3 regions of the Diaphorobacter sp. J5-51 genome follow, and region 3 is predicted to be linked to each of the others. Evidence: predicted binding sites of a transcription regulator. Region 3 holds the regulator's gene; each other region holds the start of a gene.
The links. The regulator FNR, encoded in region 3, switches genes on or off when oxygen is low (the NO sensors DNR and NnrR bind a similar motif). The targets are predictions, from matches to a motif close to TTGATNNNNATCAA.

Region 1 (5,802 bases), on a different contig from region 3:
CCCCACCGCGCGGGCTGCTACAAGGTCTTTGCCGATCCCATGGATGCGTGCCGCGGCGCCGACCTGGTGACCACCGACGTGTGGACCAGCATGGGCTACGAGGCCGAGAACGAAGCGCGCCGCAAGGCCTTTGCCGACTGGTGCGTGGACGCCGAGATGATGGCCGTGGCCAAGCCCGACGCGCTGTTCATGCACTGCCTGCCCGCGCACCGCGGCGAGGAGGTGATGGCCGACGTGATCGACGGCCCCCAGTCCGTCGTCTGGGACGAGGCGGAAAACAGGATGCACGTGCAGAAGGCACTCATGGAGTACCTGCTGCTCGGTCGCGTCTAAACCCATCCCGCATCCCACCCATGGCCCTGGCGCAACTCCACCCCACGCGCCCGGGTCATCCACCCTGCCCCGCCCGCCAGCGCCCGCTGGCGCCTGAACTGCACGCGGCCGCCCGGCGCATGGCGGCACGCGTGCATGCGCTGCAGGTGCGCATTCATACCTTCTACCTGAAGTTCCTCCAGGGCCACACCTAGCGGCCCGGTTCTGCGCGGCAGGCGCCCCAGCGCATGCCCGCCCTCCCATCGCTCCCCCTGATCGCCCGCGATCCCCGGTGCCGGCTGCGCGTCGCACCTGGGATGGGGCCCGTTGCCGATGCACCAGAACCCGAGGAACCTGCATGTCCGTCCCCGTCCACCCCTGCCTGCACTGCGGTGCATGCTGCCAGAACTACCGCGTGGAGTTCTCCGTCTATGAACTGCAGTCCATGGGCGGGCGCGTGCCCGACGCCATGGCCCATGAGGCCGGAGGCAACCGCTACCGCATGAACGGCACCGAGCGCCACCCCGTGCGCTGCGTGGCACTGGCCGACCTGGGCAACGGCTGCATCGGCTGCGGCATCTACGACCAGCGTCCCCAGCCGTGCCGCGACTTTCCGTTCGCCTCCTACGGTTGCCACGACACGCGCGCCAAGCTGGGCCTGCCGCCGTTGACGGAGGGCGACACGCAGGAGTGGCAGCAGGCCGCTTGAAGTGGTTCTTCAAAAAGAAGAGCTGCTGGCGCTTGCCAGGCAATGATTTCAGATACTTTTGATACAGAAACCTTTGCCTGGCAAGCGCCAGCAGCTATGCTTTTAGGCCCGCGACCGGGCTATAGCGGCTTCAGGGCTTGCGTGCCGGCGCGCAGCGGTCTCCGGCGCAGGCATTGCAGCCCCCGCAACTGCTGCCGGTCTTGGCCATGGGCGCCAGTGCCGGGTGCACGCGCGCGGCGCGGGCGCGCCAGCGCTGTGGCAGCCAGCGCCACAGCAGCGCCAGGGCGGCCACGGCCACGATCACGGCGGTGAGAATGTCTTGCCACATGGTTCTGCTCCTTGGTGACTGTTTTCAACCACCGCCCAGCGCCAGGGCCACGCGGTAGGTGATGAAGCTGGCCGCATAGGCCAGTGCGAAGAGATAGCCCGTCATGACAAGCGGCCAGCGCCAGCCGTTGGTCTCGCGGCGCACGGCGGCGATGGTGGAGACGCACTGCGGCGCGAAGATGAACCACACCAGCAGCGACAGCGCCGTGGCCAGCGACCATTGCGCCGCCAGCATGGGTGCGAGCTGCGCGGCCGTGTCGTCGGCCGAAGCGGCAATCGCGTACACCGTGCCCAGGGCGCTCACCGCCACCTCGCGCGCGGCCATGCCGGGCACCAGGGCGATGCTGATCTGCCAATTGAAGCCGATGGGCGCAAAGATCACCTCCAGCGCGGCGCCGATGCGCCCGGCGAAGCTGTATTCGATGGCCGGCCCCGTGGCGTCGGCCGGCGGCGCGGGGTACGACGACAGGAACCACAGCAGGATGGTGACCAGCAGGATGATGCCGCCCACGCGGCGCAGGAAGATGCCCGCGCGCTCCCACAGCCCCAGCGCCAGGTTGCGCACGCTGGGCCAGCGGTAGGCGGGCAGCTCCATCAGCAGCGGCGTGGCGCCGTCGCCGCGCCGCGCCAGCCGCGCAACGGCCGCCACGGCCATGGCGCTCATGATGCCGCCCAGGTACAGCGCGAACAACACCAGCCCCTGCAGGTTGAACAGCCCCGCCACCGTGCGATCGGGGATGAAGGCCGCGATGAGCAGCGCGTACACCGGCAGGCGGGCCGAACAGGTCATCAGCGGCGCGATGAGGATGGTGACGAGCCGGTCGCGCCAGTCCGGAATGGAGCGCGTGGCCATGATGCCCGGCACCGCGCAGGCGAAGCTGGACAGCAGCGGAATGAACGAGCGTCCCGACAAGCCGACGGTGCCCATCACGCGGTCCAGCAGGAAGGCCGCGCGCGGCAGGTAGCCGGATTCCTCCAGCGCCAGGATGAAGAAGAACAGGATCAGGATCTGCGGCAGGAACACCAGCACCCCGCCTGCGCCGGCGATCACGCCGTCGGCCAGCAGGCTGCGCAGCGGCCCCTCGGCCATGTGGGCGTTCAGCCATTCGGCCACGGCGGCCGTGGCGCCTTCGATCCAGCCCATGGGCACCTCTGCCCAACTGAACACGGCCTGGAACATCAGGAACAGCGTCACTGCCAGCAGCAGCATGCCCCACAGCGGGTGCAGCACCACGGCGTCGATGCGGTCGTCGCGCTGCAGGCGCAGCGCGGGCTCGCGCACGGCCAGCCCCATGATGCGGCGCACTTCCTGGTGCAATTGCTGCACGCGCTGCGGGCGGTCTTCCTCCAGCGCATTGACGGGCGGTGGCGCCTGCGTGCCCACGGCGGCGCCGCGGGCGGCCTGCGGGGTGGCCTGCGGGGTGGCCGTGTCCAGCCACTGCAGCAGCTCGCGCGCCCCGTCGGCGCGCACGCCCACGGTGGTCACCACGGGCAGGCCCAGTTCGCGCGCCAGGACTTCGCGGTCGATCTGGATGCCCTGCTGCTGCGCCATATCACTCATGTTCAGCACCAGCACCATGGGCAGGCCCAGGTCGCGCGCCTCCAGCACCAGGCGCAGGTTCAGGCGCAGGTGCGTGGCATCGGTCACGCAGACCAGCAGCTCGGGCATGGCCTCTCCTGGGCGGCGGCCGGTGACCACATCGCGGGTGACGGCCTCGTCCAGGCTCTGCGCGTGCAGGCTATAGGCGCCGGGCAGGTCTAGCACGCGCACGCGCCGGCCGCTGGCGGTGGTGAACAGGCCTTCCTTGCGCTCCACGGTGACGCCCGCGTAGTTGGCCACCTTCTGGCGTGCGCCGGTCAGCACGTTGAACAGCGCCGTCTTGCCGCAGTTGGGGTTGCCCAGCAGCGCGATGTGCAGGGGAGATGCCGCCGTGCTCATGCCGCGGCCTCCAGCGCATCCACGCGCACCTGCACCAGGGCCGCCTCATGGCGGCGCAGGGCAAAAGTGGCCTGGCCCACGCGAACGGCCAGGGGGTCGGCCGCGGGAAAGCCCCGGGCAATCACGCGCACGGGCTCGCCGGGCAGGAAACCAATCTCCATCAAGCGCAGCACCATGGCCTGCGACCGGCCATCCTGCGCCGGCAGCAGCCCGGCAACCGTGGCCGGCACGCCATGCGGCAAGGTGTCCAGCCCCCGCGGCTGCGCGGCGTCATTCCCCGTGTGAAGCATGTTGTATTGCAGTCAATGAATAAAAGTAATTCTCATTCTAATGGAACTGCACGCTGCAGGATTGATGCACATCAGGACCTGTGGCGCGTCACAATGGCACCCCCTGCGACGTACGCCATGACCACTCTTCACCCCTGCCTGACCTGTGGCGCCTGCTGCGCCAGCTTTCGCGTGGACTTCTCGGTACATGAGACGGAGGAGCTGGGCGGCTGCGTTCCCGATGGGCTGGTGGTGCCGGTCACGGACCACACCGCGCGCATGCGCGGCACGGACCATGCGCAGCCGCGCTGCGCGGCCCTCACGGGCCAAGTGGGCCTGCGCGCGGCCTGCGGCATCTACGAGTGGCGCCCCTCGCCCTGCCGCGAATTCGAAGCCGGCAGCGCTGCCTGCAACCGCGCGCGCCAGCGCCACCATCTGCCGGCACTGGACGGGCTGGTGCTCTGAACGCCGCAGGACCCGCTTTCACACGGGCAATCCGCCGATGCGCCCCTTGAACTCCTGCAGCGAAAAATAAGTCTGTACCTGGCGCACGCCCGGCAGGCGGTGCAGGCGCCGCTGCAGCAGTTCGGAATACGCGTCCAGGTCGGTCGTCACGACCACCAGCAGGAAGTCCGCGGGGCCCGAGATGCCGTGGAACAGCACCACTTCGGGAATGGCGCACACCGCCTCCTCGAACGCCACGGACAGCGCCTCCGTCTGGTGGTCGATGCCCACCATCACGAAAGCCATCACACCCAGCCCCACCGCACGCCGGTCCAGCTGCGCGTGGTAGCCGCGCACTACCCCGGCGTCCTCCAGCCGCTTCACGCGCCGCCAGCAGGGCGACTGCGACAGGTGCGCCATTTCGGCCAGTTCGCCGGAGGTCAGGCGGGCGTTGTCCTGCAGCGCGCGCAGCAGCTGGCGGTCGGTACGATCGATCTCGGCTTGCATGATTTAACCCAAAAATGTCTCTGTGAGAATGGATTATCCAAATGAGTCACCCATCAGGGATAAACCATTTACCCACCCCTCCGGCGCGCATAGCATGCGCGGCATGACCGCCACCTCCACGCCATCGCCCGCGCTGTGGGACATCTCTGCCCCCGTGCATGCGGGTAGCCCGGTGTTCCCGGGCGATACACCCTACCAGCAGCAGTGGAGCGCCACACTGGGCCCCGGCTGCCCGGTGAACGTGAGCGCACTCACGCTCTCGCCTCACGTGGGCACGCATGCTGACGCGCCCCTGCACTACGCAGCGGACGGCGCAGCCATCGGCGCCCTGCCGCTGGAAGCCTTCATCGGCCCCTGCCGCGTGGTGCATGCGCTGGACTGCGGGCCGCTCATCGAATGGACCCACATTGCCCATGCGATGACGGGCACTTTGCCGCCGCGGGTGCTGGTGCGCACCTACGCCCGCATGCCCGTGGACCGCTGGGACGCGGGCCTCACGGCCTACGCGCCCGACACCATCGAGCGCCTGGCCGACGCCGGCGTAGTGCTCGTAGGCATCGACACCGCCAGCATCGACCCCGCCGACAGCAAGCCGCTGCCCAGCCACCAGGTGATCCGCCGGCGTGGCCTGCGCGTGCTGGAGAACCTGGTGCTGGACGATGTGCCCGAGGGCGACTACGAACTCATCGCGCTGCCGCTCAAGCTCACCACGGCCGACGCATCGCCCGTGCGCGCCGTGCTGCGTGCGCTGCCGCCGCGCGTATGAACATTAAGCCGTTTTAGCCTCTAACGCTCATGCAGTAAGCGCTAACAGCTACTTTATTAATAGCAAAAACTACATGACTACCTTGCAAGAGTGCCGCACACGCGATGCGCAGGACCCGCTGCGCAGCCTGCGCGACCATTTCAGCCTGCCCGAGGGCGTGATCTACCTGGACGGCAATTCCCTGGGCGCCCTGCCCCGCGCCACGCCGGCGCGCGTGGCCCAAGTAGTGCAGCAGGAATGGGGACAGGACCTCATCACCTCGTGGAACAAGGCCGGCTGGGTCAGCCTGCCGCAGCGCCTGGGCAACCAGTTCGCCCCCTGGATCGGCGCGGGGCCGGACCAGGTGGTGTTCACCGACACCACCTCGGTCAACCTGTACAAGGTGCTGTCGGCTGCCGCGCGCGTGGCCCGCGCGGACCATCCCGGTCGCACCCAGCTCGTCAGCGAGCGCAGCAACTTCCCCACCGACCTGTACATCGCCCAGTCCGTGTGCCAGGAGTACGGACTGGAGTTGGTGCTGGTGGAGCCC
Region 2 (5,802 bases), on a different contig from region 3:
GCTTTCGCCCTTGCGCACGTCGATGCGGCTCAGGTGCGCGTAGACGGTGACGTGCTGGTTGCGGTGCTTGATGTACACCACGTTGCCGTAGCCGTTCTGCACGCCGGCGAAATCCACCACGCCGTCGCCTACCGTGCGTACAGAAGTACCGGTCGGTGCCGCGAAATCGGTACCCAGGTGCGCGCGCCAGGTCTTGTGGATGGGGTGGAACCGCATCGCAAAGCCGCTGGAGACGCGGGAGAACTCGACCGGCGACGACAGGTAGGCGCGGCGCATGCTCTCGCCGTCCAGCGTGTAGTACGAGCCCTTGGTGGCTCCCGGCTCCTGGAACCAGACGGCGCTGTGGGTCTTGTCGCCATTGTGGAACTCGGCGCTCAGCACGCGGCCGCTGCGCAGGGGCTCGCCATCTGCCTCCAGGGTTTCATACACCACCGAGAAGCGGTCTTCCTTGCGCAGGGCGCGCCGGAAGTCGATGTCACCGGAGAACACCTCTGCCAGCTGCACGGCGACGGCGTCGGGAATGTTGGCGGCATCCGTTGCTGCAAACAGCGAGCTGCGGATGATGCCGCCCGCCAGGCGGCTGCCCACCGTCAGCGGCGCCGTCTCGATGCGCGAGGCGAAGCTGCCGTCCTGCTGGCGCTCGACCACCAGGCGCTTGAAGCTCTCGCTGTCGTCGGGGGCCCAGCGCGCCGTCAGGCGGGTGAGGCGGTGGTCGTCGGTCGTCTCGGCGGACATCGAGCGGCCGGTGCGTCCCAGCAGGTTCTGCCGCACGTTGGCGTCACTGCGCAGGAAGGCCGAAGCGGCGGGGTCTGCCACGCCCAGGCGCTGCAGGATGCTCTCGGCGGTATCGGCGCTGCGGGTGACGTCGGAGCGGTACAGCGCGTACTGCGGGATGTCCACCAGCGACGATAGCGGTTCGTCTGCCGCCAGCGACTGCACGGCCTGCGTGACGGTGCGCACGGGCAGGTCGGCCGGGTCGGGAGCGAAGGAAGCCACTGCGAAGGCACCGCCGCCGCCGGTGAGCAGCAGGGTGGCCACGGCGGCGGTGATGCGTTTTGGATGTTTCTGAACGGACTGCTTCAGTTGGTTGAGCAATACCAGGCAGGCGGTCGTCAAGCCGTTGTTCAAGAGTCTTACCCCAGGCGTCTGTGTGCTTCCAGGCCCCGGGCCAGGGTCTTAAAGGGCGGGAGGCACTGTCAATGTCGTAGTGCTGTGGAAGGGAGCGAACGCCGGGCGTACGGGTGGCCCACTAGAATCCACGGCTGGAAAGTGCCCGGAAGTATAGTCGTTGGGGCCCTGGCGGCACCCCAAAAAACCCTTATGAATCAATCTGCTGTTACAACATTCCCGGTGACCGATGGTGTAGGACGGGCGCTTGAAGTCTCCCTGCGCGGGGTCGACGAGCTTCTGCCCCAAGAAGAATGGACCCAGAAACTGGCGCGTTCGGAGGCCACGGGCCAGCCGCTGCGCATCAAGCTCGGGCTGGACCCCACGGCGCCGGACATCCACCTGGGCCACACGGTGGTGCTCAACAAGATGCGCCAATTGCAGGACCTGGGCCACCAGGTCATCTTCCTGATCGGCGACTTCACCACGCTGATCGGCGACCCGTCGGGCCGCAACAGCACGCGCCCGCCCCTGACGGCCGAGCAGATCAAGGTCAACGCCGAAACCTACTACACCCAGGCGGCCAAGGTGCTGGACCCAGCGCGTACCGAGATCCGCTACAACAGCGAGTGGTGCGACCAGTTGGGCGCGCGCGGCATGATTCAGCTGTCGGCCAAGTACACGGTGGCACGCATGATGGAGCGCAACGATTTCCACCAGCGCTTCACCGACGGCAGCTCCATCAGCCTGCACGAGTTCCTCTACCCGCTACTGCAGGGCTATGACTCGGTAGCGCTCAGGAGCGACCTGGAGCTGGGCGGCACTGATCAGAAGTTCAACCTGCTCATGGGACGCCATCTGCAGCAAGAATGGGGGCAGGAGCCGCAGTGTGTGCTCACCATGCCGCTGCTGGTGGGGCTGGATGGCGTGGACAAGATGTCCAAGTCCAAGAACAACTACATCGGCATCACGGAGGACGCCAACTCCATGTTCGCCAAGGTGCTCTCCATCTCGGACACCCTGATGTGGGACTGGTACACGCTGCTGTCGTTCAAGAGCCTGGGCGAAATCGCCGCGCTCAAGGCCGAGGTGGCGGCAGGCCGCAATCCCAAGGATGCCAAGGTGATGCTGGCCAAGGAGATCACCGCGCGCTTTCACAGCGCCGCGCTGGCCGACGCGGCCGAGCAGGATTTCATCAACCGCAGCAAGGGCGGCATCCCCGACGACATTCCCGAAGTCCGCCTGGCGGGCGCGCCCCTGGGCATCGGCGCGCTGCTCAAGCAGGCCAACCTTGCGCCCTCGACCAGCGAGGCCAACCGCCTCATCGACGGCGGCGGCGTGCGCGTGGACGGCGTCGTGGTCAGCGACAAGGGCCTGAAGCTGGAAGCGGGCAGCTACGTGGTGCAGGTCGGCAAGCGCAAGTTCGCGCGCGTCACCCTGGCCTGACGCCCGGCGGGGAGCGACCGCGCTCCCGCTTTGCCAAGCCACTCCGCGCAGTGGCTTTTTTCCATGCCCTTTCAAGCCAGGGCGACGGTGCGTTGCGCCTGCAGCGCCTCGCGCATGAACGGCAGGTAGGCGCGGTCCACCTTGCAGATGTGGTGCACCAGCCATTGCTTGAGGAATTCCAGCGCCTCCAGCATGACCTCCTGCCCGCCGTCAAAGCGCGTCAGCAGATCCATGGCCTTGCGCGTGAAGCCGTCATGCTCGGCCTTATGGACAGGAGTTTCGGCGTAGTCGTGCTGCTGGAACAGCACCTCCTCCACGATGAAGTGGTTGCGCGTGTAGTCCACCAAGCCTTCCAAAATTTCGCCCACGGCGCTGCGGCGCGGGCTCGCCGCGCTCAGTTCATCGTGCAGGGCGTTGGTCAGCGCGACCAGTTGACGGTGCTGGTCGTCGATTTCGGGCAGGCCAAGTTCCAGTTCCGCGGTCCAGGGCATGAAAGGCATACAGGGTCTTCTCTTTTGTCCATTGGTGTTGTCGGGGGCGGGGCATAGCCTGCCGACGGTCGCAGACCTTTGCGTGACAACCCATAAGGGAAGACCATGTCATTCGCATGGATTTGCATGGGCCTTGATCTTCGTCAGACGAAGCGCCCGGCTGCGTGAGCGGTATGCCACGCATTTCTGTGCCCCAAAAGCCCGTTGCGCCCGCCCATTGAGCGCTAAGCGCTATAAATAGCGGAGCAATCGTGCCGTGGCTCAGGAGATGTCGTCGACCAGGTCCGTGTCCGGCACTTCGCCGACGGCTTGGCGCGTGGCTTCGGCCTGCAGCAGCAGCCAGGCGCTGAACGCCTGGATTTCGGGGCGCTGGCCGCTGCGCGGGCCGACGACCAGCCAGTACACCAGCGGAGAGTCCAGCCGGTGGCCCGGCAGCACCTCCTGCAGGTCGCCCGAGGCGAGGCTTTCCGCGATCAGCGGCATGCGCGCCAGCGCCAGGCCCTGGCCGGCCAGCGCGGCCTGCACGATCTGCTGCGCGTAGTTGAAGTACAGCCAGCGCTTGGGCTGCAGCCGCCCCAGGCCGTGCAGTTCGAACCAGCGCCGCCAGGTGATCCACTCGAAATAGGGCATGCGGTGCGCGTCGCCTGCCTCGATGAGCGTGAACTGCGCCACGTCGGCCGGCGTGCGGATGGGCGGCATGCTGTTGAGGAGCCAGGGGCTGGCCACCACCGCCAGTTGCTCGCCAAACAGCCGCTGCGCGCCCGCAGCCTGCGTGCCGGGCACGCTGGAGCGCAGGGCCAGGTCCACGTCGGCCGTCTCCAGGTCCACGATGGTGTCGGTTGCGTCGATGCGGATGTCGATGTCGGGGTTGTCGCGCTGGAATTCCTCCATGCGCGGGATCAGCCACATGGACGCAAAGCTGGCCCAGGTGGTGATGGCCACGCTCTTGCGCCCCGCCGTCTGGCGCACCAGGCGCACGGCCGCGTCCATGCGCTCCAGCGCGGGCGCCACGGCGCGCTGCAGCTGGCCGCCGGCGCTGGTGAGCTCCACGGCGCGTGTGTGGCGCAGAAACAGGGGCACGCCCACTTCGTCCTCCAGCGCCTGGATCTGGCGGCTCACCGCCGACTGGGTCAGGGCCAGTTCCTCGGCCGCGGCGCGGAAGTTCAAATGCCGCGCCACGGCCAGAAATGCGCGCCAATGGCCTACGGCCACGGGCCGGGTGCGCAGATGCGCGATGGGAGGAGCGCTGGCGGGCAAGAGGGGGGAGTTCATGGCAGATTGATGACCATTGGGAATCAAAATGCTAGCGCTTTTTCATCGATCGCGCAGCGGGCTGCTCAGGCAGCGGGAGCACCGCTGGCGGTTGCCGTCCCCCGGGGCATGGGGTGATACCGTGATTGATGCCGTTCCGTAATCGATGAGGCCTTCCGTTTTCATTGGACGGTGCCCGGGTCGCAGTCGCACACTGACGTCACTTCAAAGGGTTTACCAGGAGATGACCGTGACCACCTCGCAAGTTCTGCATTCGCAAGCCTCCAGCGTTCCCGCCGGCGTTGCCGGACCGGAACTGTGCACCATTCCCCAGGGCGCGGCGCGCAGCCTGCACCCCCGCGCGCCGATGCAACTGCGCGTGGTCAGCGGCCTGGCCTGGGTGACCTTGAGCGACGGCCCCCATGGCTGGCGCGAGGATTCGGGGGACCTCATGCTGCACGCGGGCCAGAGCGTGTGCGTGGCCTCCGGCCAGCACGCCGTGGTCGAGCCGATGGGCCGCGAGCCGCTGCAGTTCCAGTGGCGCAGCGCCGCCGCGGTGCGCGCATCGTCACCGCAGCACGCCGCCCCCCGGGGCGATGTCTGCCGCGCCTGACCGTCCGGCTATCGCATCAAACTGGCTGCTAGCGCCCGAATGACAGGCGTTAGCAGCTATTTTTTTAGGAGCAATCAGGGGCGGTGGTGCAGCCGCGCCGCAGAGGGGCAGCGCATGGGCGGCGGGATAATGGCGGCGGGCTGCCGGCCTGGGCTGGCAGGACACGACGACCTTCCACTCTCCACACCTTCATGACAGCACTGGACATCATCATCATGGCCGCGGGCAAGGGCACGCGCATGAAAAGCCGCATTCCCAAGGTCTTGCAGCGCCTGGCCGGCCGGCCCCTGCTGCACCATGTGCTGGGCCAGGCCGCCAGCCTGCAGGCGCGCCGCGTGGTGGTGGTAACGGGCCATGGCGCTACAGAAGTAGAAGCTGCTTGCGCAGGATTGGCGGGCCATGAGGGCACTTTTGACTTGAAGTTCGTGCGCCAGGAGCCGCAGCTGGGCACGGGCCACGCGGTGCAGCAGGCCACGCCCGCGCTGGCGGGCGATGGCACGGTGGTGGTGTTGTCGGGCGACGTGCCGTTGACCCAGGCCGCGACGCTGCGCGCGCTGGTCGAGGCCGGGGCGGGCGAGCGCCTTGCGCTGCTCACCGTGCGCCTGCCCGATCCCACAGGGTACGGCCGCATCGTGCGCGGCGAGGGCGGAACGGTGCAGCGCATCGTGGAGCACAAGGATGCGAACGATGCCGAGCGCGCCATCGACGAGGTCTACAGCGGCATCATGGCCGTGCCCGCGCAGCGCCTGGCGGGCTGGCTGGCGCGTCTGACCAACGACAACGCGCAGGGCGAGTACTACCTGACCGACATCGTGTCCATGGCCGTGGCGGACGGCGTGCCCGTGGCGGCCCACTGCATTGGCGATGCGCTGCAGGTGGCGGGCGTGAACAGCC
Region 3 (10,962 bases):
GGTCGCGGCGGTCGTGCGCGGGCTGCGCGCCGAAGGCGTGGCGGTCGAGCTGCTGTCCGGTGACCGGGCCGAGTCCGTGCAACGGGTGGCTGCCCAGGCGGGCATCGGCCAGGCCCGGGGAGACTGCACCCCGCAGGACAAGCTCGCGCATCTGCAGACGTTGCAGGCGCAAGGACACTATGTGGCGATGGTGGGCGACGGCCTCAATGATGGCCCGGTGCTGGCGGGGGCGCATGTGTCGTTCGCGTTTGGTCGTGCGGTGCCGCTGGCGCAGTCCCAGGCCGATTTTGTGGTGCTGGGCGACAGCCTGGCGCTGGTGCCCCAAACCGTGATGCTGGCCCGCCGCACGCTGCGCGTGGTGCGCCAGAACCTCTGGTGGGCGGCGGGCTACAACGCGCTGTGCGTGCCGCTGGCCGTGGTAGGCTGGATGCCTGCCTGGCTGGCCGGGCTGGGCATGGCGCTCAGTTCGCTGCTGGTGGTGCTGAACGCCGCGCGCCTGGCGCGGGATCTGCCTGCACTGCCGTCGCCGGGACTGGCGCAACAGCGCCCGCACGGCACGGCACCCATCGATATCACCAAGACACGGCTGGAGGCCGCCTGATGGACATTCTTTATCTGCTGATTCCGCTGTCGGTCGTTCTTGTGCTGATGATTCTGGGAGGCCTGTGGTGGGCCGTCTACCGTGGCCAATTTGAGAACGTCGATCAGGAGGGGGAGCGCATTCTGAGGGACGGTTGATGTTCGTCAATAGGCCTACTGCGAGCTTGGTTAAAACTTTTTACTGCAAATACTAGAGGTGCCCGATGGATTCTTCACAAACAAGAGTTGCGCACTACGACGACACCGTAGTGCGCCAGTTTTCTATCATGGCTGTCGTATGGGGGGTGGTCGGCATGCTGGTGGGCGTTTTCATCGCCGCCCAGCTGGCCTGGCCTGAACTTAACTTCGGCATTCCCTGGCTCAGCTACGGGCGCCTGCGCCCCTTGCACACCAACGCGGTGATTTTTGCCTTTGGCGGCTGCGCGCTGTTTGCCACCAGCTTCTACGTGGTGCAACGCACCTGCCAGGCCCGGCTGTTTGGCGGGCCGCTGGCGGCTTTTGTGTTCTGGGGCTGGCAGCTGGTCATCGTGGCGGCAGCCATCAGCCTGCCGCTGGGCTTCAACCAGGTCAAGGAATACGCCGAGCTGGAGTGGCCGATCGACATCCTGATCACCGTCGTCTGGGTGGCCTACGCCATTGTGTTTTTCGGCACCATCGGCGTCCGCAAGGTCAAGCACATCTACGTGGCCAACTGGTTCTTTGGCGCCTACATCCTGGCCATCGCGCTGCTGCACATCGTCAACAACGTGGCGATTCCGGCGGGCTTCATGAAGAGCTACTCGGCCTATGCGGGCGTGCAGGACGCCATGGTGCAGTGGTGGTACGGCCACAATGCCGTGGGCTTTCTGCTGACGGCGGGTTTCCTCGGGATGATGTACTACTTCATCCCCAAGCAGGCAGGCCGTCCGGTGTATAGCTACCGCCTGTCCATCGTGCACTTCTGGGCCCTGATCTTCACCTACATGTGGGCCGGCCCGCACCACCTGCACTACACCGCGCTGCCCGACTGGACGCAGTCCGTGGGCATGGTGTTCTCGCTCATCCTGCTGGCTCCCAGCTGGGGCGGCATGATCAACGGCATCATGACGCTGTCGGGCGCATGGCACAAGCTGCGTGACGACCCCATCCTGCGCTTCCTGATCGTGTCGCTGTCGTTCTACGGCATGTCCACGTTCGAGGGCCCGATGATGTCCATCAAGACCGTCAACGCCCTGAGCCACTACACCGACTGGACCGTCGGCCACGTGCACTCCGGCGCGTTGGGCTGGGTGGGCCTGATCTCTATGGGTTCGCTGTACTACCTGGTGCCCCGCTTGTTCGGCAAGGACAAGATGCACTCCGTCAAGGCGATCGAGCTGCACTTCTGGATGGCGACCATCGGCATCGTGCTGTACATCGCCGCGATGTGGATTGCCGGTGTGATGCAGGGCCTGATGTGGCGCGCCATCAACCCCGACGGCACACTGACCTACACCTTCGTTGAAAGCGTGAAGGCGACCTATCCCTTCTACGTGATCCGTGTGTCCGGTGGCCTGCTGTACCTGGGCGGGATGATCGTGATGGCATGGAATGTGTGGATGACTGCGATCTCCGGCCGTTCGGTCAAGGTGGCAATCCCTGCCGTGAACGCGGCACACGCCTGAGTCCGAAGGAGCTTTACCCATGTCCAACAACAACACATCTGCTTCGACCGGCTTCACCCACGAAAAGGTGGAAACCAACAACTTCCTGATGATCGTGCTGATCCTGATCGTGATCGCCATTGGTGGTCTGGTCGAGATCGTGCCCCTGTTCTTCCAGAAGTCCACGACCGAGGCGGTCAAGGGTGTGGAGCCCTACAACGCCATGCAGCTGGTGGGGCGCGACATCTACATCCGTGAGGGCTGCTACAACTGCCACACGCAGATGATCCGCCCCTTCCGCGCTGAGACCCTGCGCTACGGCCACTATTCGGTGGCGGGCGAGTTCGTCTATGACCACCCCTTCCAGTGGGGCAGCAAGCGCACCGGGCCTGACCTGCACCGCGTGGGCGGCAAGTACAGCGACGAGTGGCACCGCATCCACCTCGTCAACCCGCGCGACGTGGTGCCCGAGTCCAACATGCCCGCCTATCCCTGGCTGGAGAAAAACGCGGTGGACCCCGCCAGCGTGGCACCGCGCATGAAGGCGCTGCGCACCGTGGGCGTGCCTTACACCGACGAGCAGATCGCCAAGGCCGGTGACGAGGTGAAGGGCAAGACCGAGATGGAAGCCCTGATTGCCTACCTGCAGGTCATGGGCCGTGCGCTCAAGTAAGCCCGACAACCGTTAGCCAAGGAGAAACACCATGGACGTTACTTCCATGCGCATTGTCGTCACGCTGGCTTCGATGGCCTGTTTTGTCGGTATCTGGGTTTGGGCCTACAGCGCCCGCAACAAGACCCGGTTCGATGAGGCGGAGCAGCTGCCGTTTGATCAAGATTGACCCCCACCAGAACGAGAACACCTCATGAGTGATTTCACCAGCAACTTCTGGTCGCTCTTTGTGACCACGCTGACCTTGGTTGGCATCGTCGGCTGCGGCATCCTGCTGTGGATGACCGGCCGTAAGAAGGTTTCGGCCACGGCCGACAACACCACGGGCCACGTCTGGGACGAGGATTTGGTCGAAATGAACAACCCCCTGCCGCGCTGGTGGGTGTGGCTGTTCGTCATCACCATCGTCTTTGGCCTGGGCTACCTGGCGGCGTACCCCGGCCTGGGCACCTATGCGGGCAAGCTGGGCTGGACCCAGCTGGGCGAGTACGAGGCCGAGATGAACAAGGCCAAGACCGAGCTGGAGCCGCTGTATGCGCGCTTTTCGGCCATGAAGCCTGAAGACATGGCCAAGGACCCGCAGGCCATGGCCATTGGCGAGCGCCTGTTCATGAACAACTGCGCGCAGTGTCATGGTTCCGATGCCCGCGGCAGCAAGGGCTTCCCCAATCTGGCCGATGCCGATTGGCTGCATGGCGGAACCCCCGAGAAGATCCGCGAGACGATCGAGAAGGGCCGTGTCGGCAACATGCCTCCGCTGGCCGCCGCTGTGGGCTCGCCCGAAGACGTGCGCAACCTGTCGCACTACGTGCTGAGCCTGTCGGGCAGCCCGCACGACTCGCTGCGCGCCTCGCTGGGCAAGTCCAAGTTTGGCGTCTGCGCTGCCTGCCACGGCATGGACGGCAAGGGCAACCAGGCCCTGGGCGCGCCCAACCTGACCGATGACATCTGGCTGCACGGCTGGGGCGAGGCCACGATCACCGCCATGATCAACAACGGCAAGGTCAACGAAATGCCCGCCCAGGCCGGCAAGCTGACCGAGGCGCAGATTGGGGTGCTGTCGGCCTATGTCTGGGGTCTTTCCGGGCGTCAGCAGGCGGCGGCGCAGTAACGCTGTAACCTGACACTTGTAGAGCACTGCACCTTCACCATGACATCATCCAGCGAGAAGCCCCCGCGCAAGGTCATTCCCATCACGCCGGTCGCCGCCGGGGATTCGTCCCAGGCGGAGATGGTGTCGCTGTACGAGGCGCAGAAAAAGATCTACCCGCGCTCCATCAGCGGCCTGCTCTCGCGCTGGCGCTGGGCCATGGTGTTCCTCACGCAGCTGGTCTTTTATGGCCTGCCATGGCTGGAATGGGGGCAGCGCCAGATGGTCCTTTTTGACCTGGGTGCGCGGCGGTTTTACATCTTCGGGCTGGTTCTTTACCCGCAGGATTTCATCTACCTCACGGGCCTGCTCATCATCTCGGCGCTGGCGTTGTTCCTGTTCACGGCGGTGGCAGGGCGGCTGTGGTGCGGCTTTACCTGCCCGCAAACGGTCTATACCGAAATGTTCATGTGGATCGAGCACAAGATCGAAGGCGATCGCAGTGCCCGCCTGCGCCTGGACCATGGCCCCTGGACCTTTGAAAAAATCCGCAAGAAATTCCTCAAGCAGGTGGTGTGGATTGCGGTGGCGCTGTGGACGGGCTTCACCTTCGTGGGCTACTTCGTGCCCATCCGCGAGCTGGGCGCCGAGCTGCTGGCCTTGCAGGGCGGCTGGCAGATCTTCTGGGTGCTGTTCTACGGCTTTGCCACTTACGGCAACGCGGGCTACATGCGTGAGCAGGTCTGCAAGCACATGTGCCCCTATGCGCGCTTTCAAAGCGCCATGTTCGACCGCGACACCCTGATCGTCAGCTACGACCCCGAGCGCGGCGAGCCCCGAGCCCCGCGCAAGAAGGACATCGACTACAAGGCCCAGGGGCTGGGCGACTGCATCGACTGCACGCTGTGCGTGCAGGTCTGCCCCGTGGGCATCGACATCCGCGATGGCCTGCAGTACGAGTGCATTGGCTGCGGCCTGTGCGTGGATGCCTGCAACACCGTGATGGACAAGATGCAGTACCCGCGCGGGCTGATCCGTTTTTCTACGCAGAACGGTGTGGCCAAGCGCTGGAGCCAGTCGCAGATGCTGCGGCGCGTGCTGCGGCCCCGCGTGCTGATCTACACCGCCGTGCTGGTGGCGCTGTGCGTGGCCATGCTGGCCAGCCTGGTCACGCGCACACCGCTGAAGGTGGACGTGGTGCGGGACCGCGCTGCGCTCTCGCGCATCGTGGCAGGTGGCAAGCTGGAGAACATTTACCGGCTGCAGATCATGAATGCCACCGAAGGCCCCCAGCGCTACCGCATCAGCGCACGCGGGCTTGAGGGGCTCGCTGTGGCCTCGGACGCCGAGGTCGAGATTGCCGCCGCCGAGTCCCGCTGGGTGGCGGTGCGGCTGCAGATACCGTATGGCACGGTGCCGCCGGGCTCGCACGCGGTGCAGTTTGATGTGCAGGCCCTGGGCAGCGCCGCCCATGTGACGGAAAAGTCCGTGTTCCTGGTGCCGCGCTGAGCCTGTTTTTTTTGCCACTGATTACCAGGAGTTCACCCCGCCATGCCTGCAAGCCCTACTCTGGAGACCACGCCTGAGCCGTGGTGGAAGTTTGGCCATGTCTGGCTCGTCATTGCCGGGCCGGTCATCGTCATCATTGCGGGCTTTGTCACCCTGTGGCTGGCCGTGTCGCGGCCCGACCCGGTGGTGGCCGAGGACTATTACCGCCAGGGTATCGAGATCAACAAGACGCTCGAAAACCCCGAAAAAAGCCTGGCCCCGGCCATGAAGGGCCGCAACCACGCGGCCACGCCCGTGCAGGACCAGCCGCGCTGAGCGCGCCCCCGGCAGGAGACCGCAAGCATGTGGACGCAACGACTGATGTGGATTGTCTGGCCCGCCTTTTTGACGGCGTGCGTGCTGGAGATGCTGGTGTTTGCCATGGTGGACCCGGAGGACCTGCACTGGTTTGGCCAGCCGCTGGCGCTGTCGCGCCTGGGCGTCTATACCGTGGCGTTCTTTGTGTTCTGGGCGGTGTCCATGGGCTCTGGCGCGCTGACCGCGCTGCTGGCGATGTCGTCGCGGGAGCTGAACCGCGACCAGGTGCCGGGCGACGACGACCCGACCGCCTGAGCCTGTCCCTGAGCCTGTCCCTGAGCCTGTCCCTGAGTCTGCCTTAGTGGCAGGCCTGCTGGCTGTTCACGATGCCCTTGAGCGCATCCGTATCCAGTATGCGCACGTGGCGCTGCTTGACTTCGACAATGCCTTCTTCCACGAACTTGGAAAACGTGCGGCTGACGGTTTCCAGTTTCAATCCCAGGTAGCTGCCGATCTCTTCGCGTGTCATGCGCAGCACCAATTCGGATTGTGAGAAACCCCGGGCATGCAAGCGTTGTACGAGATTCAACAGGAATGCGGCAAGGCGTTCCTCGGCACGCATACTCCCCAGCAACAGCATGACCCCATGCTCGCGAACAATCTCGCGGCTCATGATCTTGTGCACATGGTGCTGTAGTGCCGTTACTTCGCGCGACAACTCTTCAATACGATCGAAAGGCATGACGCATACTTCGGCGTCTTCAAGCGCTACCGCATCGCAAGTGTGACGGTCGCTCACGATGCCATCCAGGCCGATGATCTCGCCCGCCATTTGAAAACCCGTCACTTGGTCGCGACCGTCTTCGGTGGCGACACAGGTCTTGAAGAATCCGGTGCGGATGGCAAAAAGGGATGTGAAGGGTTCACCGTTCCGGAAAAGCGTGCCGCCACGCTTGATCTTGCGTCGTACAGCAACAATGTCATCGATGCGCTTGAGTTGCTGGTCGTCCAGACCCACGGGCATGCACAGCTCACGCAGATTGCAGTTTGAGCAGGCAACTTTGATGGTCTGGAGATTCGTATGCATGGGAACCCTGTTCATGGCTTGAGCTTACCTCTGAACGGCTGGGAGACATGGAATGCCGTAGGCCGTTGGACGACTTTGAGCCGAAGTCAAATTGTCGCCACAAGGACCTTATGGGCGCTTGATCAACGTCAAGGACTCATGGGGGACTCTACGGCACAGTGATGTGAAAGTGCAAGGAATCCCGTCATGACCGTTGTTACAACAGAGCTCCTGCGTCGCTTTGACGTTCCAGGGCCGCGCTACACCTCTTATCCGACTGCTGATCGCTTTGTCGAAGCCTTTGGAGAGCGGGAATACATTCTTGCGCTGCAGCAGCGTCGCGTGGGTTCGGTAGCCAAGGCGATGCCTTTGTCGCTTTATGTCCACATCCCGTTTTGTGAATCGCTGTGCTATTACTGCGCGTGTAACAAGATCATTACTCGGCATCCAGAGCGGGCAGAGGTCTACTTGCGTTACCTCAGCCGTGAAATCGACCTGCATACGGCGCACTGCGGTGTGGGTCAGCATGTGAGCCAGCTGCATTTCGGCGGAGGCACGCCTACTTTTCTGACGGATGACGGTTTGCGCGAACTGATGGGCATGCTGAGGCGCAGTTTCGTCCTCGTTCCGGGGGGGGAGTACTCCATAGAAGTGGACCCTCGGACCGTGGATGAAGCGCGGCTGGGATTGTTGGCGGAGCTGGGTTTCAATCGCCTGAGCTTTGGCGTGCAGGATTTCGACCCTGAAGTACAAAAGGCCGTGCACCGCATTCAGCCTGCCGAAAAGGTGTTCGCGTTGGTCGATGCGGCTCGGAAGCTCGGGTTTGAATCGGTGAACGTGGATTTGATCTACGGGCTGCCGCGCCAGACACCGGAGTCGTTTGATCGCACCTTGGAGCAGGTAGCCGAGCTGCGGCCAGACCGGATCGCGCTGTATGCGTACGCTCACTTGCCAGAACGCTTCAAATCGCAGCGACGCATCATCACGGCCGAGTTGCCCATGGCTTCGGCCAAGGTGTCCATGTTGGCCCGGTCACTTGATGTGTTCCAAGAAGCCGGCTACGTCTACGTGGGCATGGACCATTTTGCGCTGCCAGACGATGCGCTGGCGGTGGCCAAGCGGCAAGGCAGGCTGCACCGCAACTTCCAAGGCTATAGCACGCAGCCCGATTGCGACCTGATTGGTCTGGGCGTTTCTGCCATCGGGCGCGTGGGCGCTACTTACAGCCAAAACGTGAAAACGCTGGACGAGTATTACGACTGCATTAACCAGGGGCATTTGCCTGTGGTGCGCGGGCTGGCGTTGACCAAGGACGACTTGGTGCGTCGCGCAGTCATCATGGCGTTGATGTGCCAAGGTGAGTTGCTGTTTGAGCCGTTGGAACAGTCTTGGCTGATTGATTTCCGCAGTTATTTCGATGCGGAATTACAGCAACTGCAAGAAATGGCGGCTCAGGGCTTGGTGAAAATCAGTGATGAGGGCGTTGAAGTTACGCCCATGGGGTGGTATTTCGTGCGCGGCGTGGCCATGGTGTTCGACAAGTATCTACAGGCTGACCGCAACCGCGCTCGCTTTTCCCGGATTATTTGACCCATGCTGTGGACGCTGGCCACGACGGCCTTCCTGATGGGGTTGATGGGAGGGGCACACTGTTTGGCGATGTGTTCTGTTCCCTGCGCGGCGCTTACGGGGCTGGGTGGCACGCCGGACGCCACCCACACCATTCAATGGGCGTCCCGTCGCGGAATCTTCCAACGGGTAGCGCAGTTTCACGTGGGGCGCCTGATCGGTTACGGCGCCGCAGGGGCGGTGGTTGCGCTGGCCATGGAGCAACTCGCATGGCTGGGGCAAAGCACCTCGGCATTGCGCCCCCTTTGGACGCTGATGCACGTGCTCATCCTCGCGTGGGGCGGGATGATGATGGTGCAAGCGCAGCAGCCGTTGTGGGTTGAGCGGGCGGGGCGTGCTGCCTGGGCGAAGGTCAAGCCCTTGGTCTCTCGGCCTGGCGGGCTCCTGACCGCGGGTGTGGCCTGGGCGCTCCTGCCATGCGGCCTGCTGTATACCGCACTGTTGACTGCCGCACTCAGCGGAAGCGTGCTCCGCGGAGCCTTGTGCATGGTCCTGTTTGGCGTGGGAAGCGGTGTATGGCTGGTGCTGGGACCGTGGACATTTGGCCGCATTCGCGCTTGGATCGGCGTGAAGGGTGGGGCGTGGGTGTCTCGGCTGGCAGGTGGCGTGCTTTTTTCCCTGGGTGCATGGGCGCTATGGATGGAGGTTGTCCATGGGCAGCCGGCGCCGTGGTGCGTGCCCTGAAAACAGCGTTTTTTGGAACCACAGCGGCTCTGCGAAGCATGCCGTGGCAAGCGAATGGTGCAAACCGAGACGCTCAGGCGTGACGTATCGCTGTCAGATCTCTACCAGCGGAAGTGACGAGTCTGTTCTCATCGACGTGGAGAAATCCAGCTACGCATCGCTGCCTTACTGGATGCGCCATCGTGCGTATGAGGGCGCGCTGCGTGTCGGCGTGATTGCCGAAGGACTGGGAAACGCCCGAACCACGCCAGGATATTTGCCATCGGTGCGACGACTACCAAGGTCTGCTCTGTGCCTTGCAGATGGGTGGGTTGCGCGCGCTGGCCGCGGAGCGCCGGATTTTCTGAGCAGGTATTGAGGTCACTGGCACTCACCCGGAGCGAGGGCGCAAGCGATTACCGGAGAAAAGGTGTCTGCGAATGCCGCCGGACCGGCATCCTGAACCGGGGGTTCAGGTGGGCGAGGGCAGCCAGGCGTTGGGTTCATCTGACGCGAGATGATCACGCTCACCGGGCGATGTACCAAGCCCGTGCTCAATGAGCATTGGTTCAAGGAAATATAAAGCCCGGCAGCACCGCAGACATGTTCATTGTAGTGGGCTGCCCGTGTGCGGCCAGGGGCCAGGCTTTTGCCGTAATGGTTATAGGAGGCGCCCATCCTCGCCCAGCGCCTCGTCCAGGCGCAGGAGCAACTGCTGCACGCGCTCATCGCTGTCGTGCACGTGCGGCGCGACCGGGGTGGGGGCCATGCGCGCAGGGGCTGAGGCGGCTGCCAAATCGGCGGCTTCGCGGTCGGCGATCTCGAAAGCCAGGTTGAGGGCCGCCAGCACGGCGATGCGCTCGCGCGCGCGTACTTTGCCCGCGTCACGGATGCGCGTCATGGCGGTATCCACGCGCTCGACCGCCTCCAGCAGGCGCGACTCCTGGCCGTCCGGGCAGGCCAGGAGATAGCTTTGCTGGAGGATCTGTACCTCGATCTGCTTCATGGCGCGTCTTTCGTCTCGGCAGTGCCGGGGAGTTCGGGCTCGGCAGGCAGGCGGTCCAGCAATGCGTTCACGCGGGCACGGGCCGCCTGCAGGCGGGATTGGAGGGAATCGCGCTCCTGGGTGAGCGCCGCGACCTGTTGCGCCAACAGGGCATTGGTGCGCTGCAACTCGGCATGGCGCAGCAGCAGCCGCTCAACGCGCTCGGCGATCTGGTCGATGGAAGAGGGGGAGGCCATACGCTGCCGATTGTAGGGATCGGCGTGCGAACCATCGTAAAATTGCGCAGTTGGTGCTAGCGGCGTGGTTCACATGCCGCAGTTCAACGGGAAGCAGGGAGGGGCCCTCCGCCATGGAGTGCGTCCTGTGCCTGCGCTGCCCCCGCAACGGTCAGCGGATGAGCCGTACTTCGGCTCCCTCTTCATTGACAAGCCACTGAGCGCCTTGAACAAGCGTTTGGGAAGGCGATGCAGAGCGTTCCGCCAGCCCGGATACCGGCCAACGAGGTGGCTCCGCGTTTCCTTTTGTGAAACCTGGGCCGTTATGCCCAGGTGCCGACGGGGAGGTCGGCCGTGGCGATCTCTCTGTTTGCCCCACATGACAAACACCCGTCCGTTCAATGTGCGCTTGAGTGCGCTTTCCGTGCACGCGCGCGTCGCCGTGCTGCCGCTGGCGCTGGCCGCCGCTTTCCCCGCCGTGTCCCAGACCCTGCTGGCCCAGGCAGCCACAGAACCCCAACTGCGTGAAACCGTCATCACGGCAACCCGCGTGGCCCGGCCGCTGGCCGACATCGTGTCCGATGTGTCCGTC

Region 1: a site for FNR is predicted at 3,639-3,652, ahead of OX89_RS11690 (FeoA family protein). Genes of this name have one in related genera too.
Region 2: a site for FNR is predicted at 3,178-3,191, ahead of OX89_RS00125 (bacteriohemerythrin). Genes of this name have one in related genera too.

Annotation. Positions count from the first base shown of each region.
Region 1 covers NZ_JSYI01000081.1:31,319-37,120, forward strand. Annotated here, with positions in the region: gene argF (ornithine carbamoyltransferase) at 1-333, shown strand, start outside; gene OX89_RS18845 (hypothetical protein) at 354-527, shown strand; gene OX89_RS11675 (YkgJ family cysteine cluster protein) at 671-1,021, shown strand; gene OX89_RS11680 (hypothetical protein) at 1,152-1,349, opposite strand; gene feoB (ferrous iron transport protein B) at 1,374-3,287, opposite strand; gene OX89_RS11690 (FeoA family protein) at 3,284-3,577, opposite strand; gene OX89_RS11695 (YkgJ family cysteine cluster protein) at 3,695-4,021, shown strand; gene OX89_RS11700 (Lrp/AsnC family transcriptional regulator) at 4,040-4,507, opposite strand; gene kynB (arylformamidase) at 4,602-5,273, shown strand; gene kynU (kynureninase) at 5,347-5,802, shown strand, end outside.
Region 2 covers NZ_JSYI01000001.1:20,045-25,846, forward strand. Annotated here, with positions in the region: gene OX89_RS00115 (M23 family metallopeptidase) at 1-1,128, opposite strand, end outside; gene tyrS (tyrosine--tRNA ligase) at 1,321-2,553, shown strand; gene OX89_RS00125 (bacteriohemerythrin) at 2,625-3,053, opposite strand; gene OX89_RS00130 (LysR substrate-binding domain-containing protein) at 3,306-4,316, opposite strand; gene OX89_RS00135 (DUF2917 domain-containing protein) at 4,540-4,908, shown strand; gene glmU (bifunctional UDP-N-acetylglucosamine diphosphorylase/glucosamine-1-phosphate N-acetyltransferase GlmU) at 5,100-5,802, shown strand, end outside.
Region 3 covers NZ_JSYI01000085.1:20,304-31,265, forward strand. Annotated here, with positions in the region: gene OX89_RS12045 (cation-translocating P-type ATPase) at 1-601, shown strand, start outside; gene ccoS (cbb3-type cytochrome oxidase assembly protein CcoS) at 601-738, shown strand; gene ccoN (cytochrome-c oxidase, cbb3-type subunit I) at 804-2,243, shown strand; gene ccoO (cytochrome-c oxidase, cbb3-type subunit II) at 2,263-2,895, shown strand; gene OX89_RS12065 (cbb3-type cytochrome c oxidase subunit 3) at 2,927-3,064, shown strand; gene ccoP (cytochrome-c oxidase, cbb3-type subunit III) at 3,089-4,006, shown strand; gene ccoG (cytochrome c oxidase accessory protein CcoG) at 4,046-5,494, shown strand; gene OX89_RS12080 (FixH family protein) at 5,537-5,809, shown strand; gene OX89_RS12085 (hypothetical protein) at 5,837-6,106, shown strand; gene fnr (fumarate/nitrate reduction transcriptional regulator Fnr) at 6,150-6,893, opposite strand; gene hemN (oxygen-independent coproporphyrinogen III oxidase) at 7,065-8,447, shown strand; gene OX89_RS12100 (sulfite exporter TauE/SafE family protein) at 8,451-9,170, shown strand; gene OX89_RS12105 (cell division protein ZapA) at 9,811-10,155, opposite strand; gene OX89_RS12110 (hypothetical protein) at 10,152-10,391, opposite strand; cobalamin riboswitch at 10,426-10,670, shown strand; gene OX89_RS12115 (TonB-dependent receptor domain-containing protein) at 10,750-10,962, shown strand, end outside.